One region of the Cytobacillus sp. Bac17 genome, then DNA from elsewhere that is predicted to be linked to it. Evidence: riboswitches for the same ligand, from Rfam matches in the RefSeq annotation. Region 1 holds a riboswitch; the other holds the start of a gene.
What was found. A riboswitch is a leader RNA that binds a small molecule or an ion and turns the genes downstream of it on or off. The one in region 1 is predicted to bind preQ1.
Positions count from the first base shown of each region.

Region 2: linked by a shared signal. The riboswitch ahead of queC (7-cyano-7-deazaguanine synthase QueC) and the one ahead of queF (preQ(1) synthase) in region 1 are both predicted to bind preQ1.

Region 1 covers NZ_JALJRC010000007.1:86,199-89,614, reverse strand. Annotated here, with positions in the region: gene panF (sodium/pantothenate symporter) at 1-558, opposite strand, end outside; gene NR125_RS11370 (YhdT family protein) at 555-845, opposite strand; gene queF (preQ(1) synthase) at 1,004-1,501, opposite strand; PreQ1 riboswitch class I at 1,612-1,657, opposite strand; gene mscL (large conductance mechanosensitive channel protein MscL) at 1,800-2,174, shown strand; gene NR125_RS11355 (Bax inhibitor-1/YccA family protein) at 2,241-2,882, shown strand; gene NR125_RS11350 (AhpC/TSA family protein) at 3,093-3,416, shown strand, end outside.
Region 2 covers NZ_JALJRC010000017.1:57,847-61,262, forward strand. Annotated here, with positions in the region: gene queE (7-carboxy-7-deazaguanine synthase QueE) at 1-727, opposite strand, end outside; gene queD (6-carboxytetrahydropterin synthase QueD) at 720-1,196, opposite strand; gene queC (7-cyano-7-deazaguanine synthase QueC) at 1,200-1,859, opposite strand; PreQ1 riboswitch class I at 1,912-1,954, opposite strand; gene NR125_RS18495 (hypothetical protein) at 2,107-2,235, shown strand; gene NR125_RS18500 (CBS domain-containing protein) at 2,285-3,007, opposite strand; gene pxpB (5-oxoprolinase subunit PxpB) at 3,344-3,416, shown strand, end outside.

The sequences.
Region 1 (3,416 bases):
ATCCGTTACGGCAACAGCACGGAAGCCGCCGATGACCACGTAGACCATAACAGAAGCCGCAAAAATGAATAAAGCAGACAAATAGCTTAATCCTGTCAGTGACTCAATTAATCTTGCTCCGCCAACCCATTGGGCAGCCATGGCAGAAAAAAGGAAAATAATGATGCTGAGAGAGGATAGCCAGACAACCCATCTGCTGTTATATCGTTCTTTTAGAAAATCGATGAGCGTCACAGCATTATACTTTCTTGCTGTGATGGCAAACTTTTTCCCCAGCACCATGAGAACGAAATAACCTGTGACAACCTGTGACATCGCAAGCAGCACCCAGCCAAGCCCCTGTGTGTAAGCAACGCCGGGACCTCCAATGAAACTGCTGGCACTTCCGTAGGTTGCAATCATCGTCATAGCCAGAATAAAACCGCCAAGCTGCCTTCCCCCAAGAAAATAATCCTGCAGGAACGAACTCCCGGTATCAATCTTTCTGCTGGACCATAAGCCTACGAGAAAAATAATAATTAAAAAGATGAGAAGAGGAAAAATTACCTGCCAATTCATTCAGATTCTCCCCCTTCCCCGTTTTCTTCAAACGGCACTTCTTTAAACAGGAACTTAACAGCTGCTGTTACCAGAATCACCATTACGGCAAATCCTGCTGCGCAGCTCCAGAAAAACCAGGCAGGCAACCCCCAAATATATGTATACTCACCAGCAGGCCCAGACCCCATCCCATAGGCAAACCCATACCACCATACAAAATTGAAGAGCACCAGACCAATGCCAATCCACGCCTCTCTCTCTGCGATTTTAAAGCGCGGATCTTTTTTATGTACGCCTTTCTTCATTATGTCCCCCTTCAGAGCTTTATTATAGTAACGTACCATAAAATACAGAATATTCCCTGAATATAATCCCACTTATGTATATTTTCTGCAACAAAAAAAGCAGATTGCTCTGCCTTTTTGATATTATTTTAAAATTTCACTTTAAGCAAGCTAGGATCTTAACGATTGTCAATTGTCTCCGGGTAAAGGTCATGGTTCATTAAACGGTATTCTGCCATTTTTTCATATTTCGTCCCCGGCTTGCCGTAGTTGCAATACGGATCAATGGAGATTCCGCCACGTGGCGTAAATTTGCCCCAAACCTCAATATAGCGCGGGTCCATTAATTCAATAAGGTCGTTCATAATGATGTTCATGCAGTCTTCATGGAAATCTCCATGATTTCTAAAGCTGAAAAGATATAGCTTTAATGACTTGCTCTCTACCATTTTCTGATCCGGAATATAGCTGATATAGATGGTCGCAAAATCCGGCTGTCCTGTTTTCGGGCAAAGACTCGTAAACTCAGGGCAATTAAACTTTACAAAATAATCGCGGTTTGGATGCTTATTGTCAAAAGCCTCCAGAATATCAGGCGAGTATTCAAAAAGATATTTTGTACCCTGATTTCCCAATAGCGTAATATCCGTTAATTCCTCATCTTTTCTTCCTGACATAAAAAAGCCTCCCTTTATACGATCCCGCTGATCCTAAGAAGAGGTCCAAAAAGTACAGCTTAAAAAATAAAAACCATATCCTCTTATGGATATGGTTGATTATTATAATCAAAGCCATAGTTTTTTATAGAGGGTGAAGCTATGAACCTCTCCCGCTCACACGGGAATATTCGAAATATAATTGTCATTGTTACTATAGAGAAAAAGCCTGTTTCTGTCAATAGGGGCTTCTTTATCTGGTTTTCATTTATTCTTCTATAGTATAATTACGTTAATTTTCTTAGAAAGGTGACATGTTATGTGGAATGAGTTTAAAAAATTTGCCCTGAAGGGAAATGTGCTTGATTTGGCTGTCGGGGTTGTTATCGGAGCTGCCTTCGGAAAGATTGTATCTTCTCTTGTAGATGATATCATCATGCCGCTTGTTGGATTGCTGATGGGCGGAGTAAACTTTACGAATCTGATGGTAAAAGTTGGAGGAGCTGAGGTCAAATACGGTTTATTCATACAGAATGTGGTTGATTTCTTCATCGTGGCATTCTCTATTTTCATCTTTATCAGGATTATCAACAATCGTTTTAAAAAGAAAGAAGAAGCAACACCTGCACCAGCTGTGGATAAAAACGTTGAGCTATTAACGGAGATAAGAGACCTTTTAAAAACCAATAAATGATGAAACTTATATAATAGTTCTGACGTATATACATATACAAATGATTTTAGGGGAGAAATGAAACAAATGTATGTACAGCAAACCGCAAATAATAGTTATTTGCCTTCTGTTTTACGGGCATTCGCCTTATCATTGGGTATTGCTTTTATCGGAACGATGGCGGGTGTTTTCGTCCCTCCAGCCCTGTTTTTGCCGCTCATGATTCTTGAACTCGGAATGCTGCTTTTCGCTTTCCTGCTTCGCCGCAAAAAGGCCATCGGGTATCCATTCCTTTATGTATTTACATTTATTTCAGGGATGACGACCTATCCGATTGTTGCCCATTACCTGGCTGCCATTGGCCCGAACCCCGTACTGGTCGCACTTGCAGCGACAACGGTTGTGTTTACAGGCCTGGCTGTATACGCTACGACAACCAAGCGGGATTTATCTTTTCTTGGCGGCATGCTGATGGCAGCATTGCTTGCCCTTATTGCAATCTCTATTTTCAGCATCTTCTGGCCGTTAAGCTCTAACGCGATGCTGGCATTCTCCTTCATCGGAGTGCTTGTATTCAGCGGATATGTGCTATTCGATTTCAACCGCATGAAGCATTATGGAGTTTCACCGGAAGAAGTGCCTTTAATGGCTCTTAACCTATACCTTGATTTTATTAACCTGTTCATTAATATTCTTCGTATTTTTGGAATTTTGGGGAGCAGGGACTAAACAGGAGTGCGAACTCCTGTTTTTTTATGTGCAAGCTTCATTTCTTTATTCCTTCAAAAAGATTAGGTATGATCAGAAGTAAATCCGAAAGGCGGGATAATAATGAATTATATTTTGGAAACCCAAAATCCTGATAAAAATATTACGCTTGAACAGGCCATTAATGGCCAATATACAATGGCTGTTTTCGTCCGCCATCTTGGCTGACCGGTGTGCAGAGAATATCTTGCGCAGTTGCGCGAGCGCATAAGTGAATTGGAAGCCAGAGGTTTTCAAGTCATTGTCATTGCTCCTTCTAAAGGAACATTCATCAATCAATTCCTTGAGCAATTCGGCCCGTTCCCTTTTCCAATCCTTGGCGATCCATCCCGGGAAGCTTATAGAGGAATGGGACATAAAACAATGCCAAAGTGGAAGCTCCTTTCAAAAGCAGCATTTGGATTTATAACAGGAAAAGTGAAGGGGTTTGTCCCTGATAATGAAAAACAGAAGGAATTTGTCATGAAATCCATGAAGACCCAGAATGTCTACATT
Region 2 (3,416 bases), on a different contig from region 1:
CTCCCCGCTTATTGCCCCATACATATGTATGCAGCTGCGGAAGTACTTTAACATCTGTCAAATCATTGTCATGTATCGTTTTTTCAATGAGCCAATCATATTTGTCAAGCAGTTTCTGCAATAAATTTCGGTCGTCAGCTGTAACAGTGTCATCATTTCCCACCTGCAGATAAAACGGAACACCGGGATAGCGCTTATGAATGTTTTTAGCGTATTCATAATCCTTATCATCAAAAACAACAATCTTCAGTGAGACCTGCTGTTCTGCCTTTCTTTTGGTCTGAAGATTATTCACAATATAACCGAGCACATCGAAGTCTGTTTTCATGCCTGAGCTCGGCGGTTTTGGGGATAGGGTCAGTTCATCAATTTCATAAAACCAATCCTGCCAGCGGCTCCCCTGTGTTTCCAGGCAGATCTTAATTTTTTCTGCTTTGAGCAAAGAAATGAGTTCACTCAAATTTTTTAAAAGTGCAGGATTACCCCCGGATATGGTCACAAAGGAAAATCCATCCCCACCCAGCTCTTTAAGCTCTTTCCAAATTTCATCCGGTTCCATTTGGCGGATGCTGTCTTTCGCACTTCCATCCCAGGTAAAGGATGAATCACACCAGCTGCATGAATAATCACATCCTGCTGTACGGACGAACATCGTTTTCTGGCCGATCACCATTCCTTCACCCTGAATGGTTGGTCCGAATATTTCGAGAACAGGAATCTTACTCAACCTCCATCCACTCCCTTCTTGCTTCCGCATAGCTTGTAGGAGTTTCAAAAAGGCGCACAAATTCTACTCTTGCACCAACATATTGCTCTTTTCTGTTTTGGAGGCTTTGTGCCATTTTTTCATAAATCCAGACAACCATATTCTCTGCTGTCGTATTCATTGGCGGCAGCGTTTCATTCAGATACTTGTGGTCAAGGAATATTTCAATTTCGTTTTTCCAAATTTTTTTAATGTCGCCGAAATCAATCATTAATCCTCTGTCATCCACGAATCCGCTTATGCCAAAAATCACCTTGTAGGTGTGCCCATGCAGGTTTTTGCATTTGCCTTCATAGCAATGCAGATGATGGGCTGAATCAAAAGTGAATTCCTTGCTGACCATTACACGCTTATGGTGGTATTTCAGCTGATCGGGTTTGATATCCTCATTTATCTTCTGCAGTTTATCAACAATCCTGAAACCGTACATGGCTTAAAGCTCCTCCTTTTCCTTGAGGTATTCTTCAAGGCCATTTTTCCTTAAATGGCATGCTGGACACTCCCCGCAGCCATCAGCCGGAATTCCGTTATAGCATGTCAGTGTTTTCTCACGCACATAATCAAGGGCATTTAATTCATCTGCCAGCTTCCATGTCTCTGCTTTGTTGAGCCACATTAATGGTGTATGGATCACAAACTGTTCATCCATTGATAGATTAAGGGTGACATTCAATGATTTTATAAAAATATCCCTGCAGTCTGGGTAGCCGCTGAAATCTGTTTCACACACCCCGGTTATAATATGCTTTGCATTAATCTGACTGGCCAGCACACCAGCAAATGACAGGAATAAAAGGTTTCTCCCAGGCACAAATGTGGATGGAAGCCCGCCTTCCTCCCCATCCTTTACTTTAATCTCATCACGGGTTAGTGCATTTGGTGCCAGCTGATTCAATAGGGACATATCTAGAATGTGGTGCCTGATCCCCAGTTCTTTTGCTATTTGCTGTGCACATTCGATCTCCAGCTTATGACGCTGATTATAATTAAAAGTGACGGCTTCCACTTCTTCAAAACGTTCCTTTGCCCAGAATAAGCAAGTTGTACTATCCTGACCGCCACTGAACACAACGAGGGCTTTATCATTTTTCATATAAAAATTCTCCTTTAAATAGAAAAACAGGACCACTAAGAAAGCAGACCTGTTTTCCTTAGTTTTTTAAAGAGGGTAGCTAGAACCTCTACCGTGTACACGGATTTTGCTATTGAACTATCAGTTTATATTATCATCTTTATTGGCTTTTTAGAAGGCTTAAATTTATACAGTAAAAAAGTTTTATTATTCAAAATCGCGGGAAAGTAATAATGCAGCGCCAATTTCATAAGGAGGGACTGAAGCCATGATCAGGTTTACATCGACTTCACGCTATTCCTTTGGCATTGCAAAAAAAGGGACATTTATAAGAAAGTCTGCAGGAATGAATATTCAGGATAGGTCTACTCTGATGCGTCTGGGACTGCTGCAATAATCGGAACCGGCAAAAAAGGTGCAGCTATTGCTTGCACCTTTTTTGCGTTTTAATTTTCTGAATCGGCTTCCAGGAGGTCCCACGCTGTTATGATGCCTTTTGGTTTTTCAGTCGGCTTTCCGTTCTCGGTAACTATGATCCCTTCAAGCTTTTCATTTTTATTTCGGCAGTCCTCAAACATATCCTCTAATTCAAAGATAGATGTATGTTTGCCTGCAAACGAGATTTGATGCTTTGATTTCTTGCTGAAAAGCTCTTTAATTCTCACCTTTTTCAACTGGATTGTTTCTTCTGTAAAGTGCTCTGCCATCCATTTCACGATATCTGCCGAAGTTAATAGCCATGAGTATTCCTCTTTTCTCGAGTAAATGGGGAATTGGGAGTGTGAAAATTTATTAATTATGGCCAGTACATCCGTTAGCTTGCCATCTTCATAAAAATAAAATACCGGAGTTGCAGCTATGGAAAGTGCGGTTTTTGGCTTTTCAAAATGGCCGGCAATCCTTTCAATCTTTTCTACCGTCTCGAGATGAGGCTCCGCAATATAATAATCAAGGTCTATTTTTTCATGGACAATGGCATTTCGCAGCTTGGCAAACTGATGCAAATCATCTTCATATAATCGAATCAGCGAATGATTTTTCTGTATTTCTATAAGTTTATAAAATCTATCTGTTCTGGCGTTTTTAGCAGATTGTTTTAAGGCTTTGTGAATACGGTTAAAGGCAGCCTCAAATCTTTCTGATAAGTTCATTTCTAAATCTGCTTCCAATATGATCTCTCCCTAAATGGTGATGTACCTCCTCTATTCCCAAAATGATGGACAAACTAAACTTTGAAGTTATTGGTACGCCTTCTAGCAGAATAATTTGCACAAATAGAATTTTCAGTCTATTATATAATATTATATTCTTCTGCTAAGGACATTGCATAAATATATAACATTACTAATAAATGTTTTTCATTCAAGCATTAGAAGACATGATTTTCCCTTTTTTCAGAAAGAATAATGAATGAAATTCTTTTGAATAAAAATGAAGATTTATTATTACCAAATAATATTTTATTCCTCAGTACAAACAAATTTACTGCGAAAGCTGGTGAAATGATGAGATACACCCTTCACCCATTAGGGGATGATGCTGTTCTTGTTGAGCTTGGGAAAGAAATCAGCAAGGAAA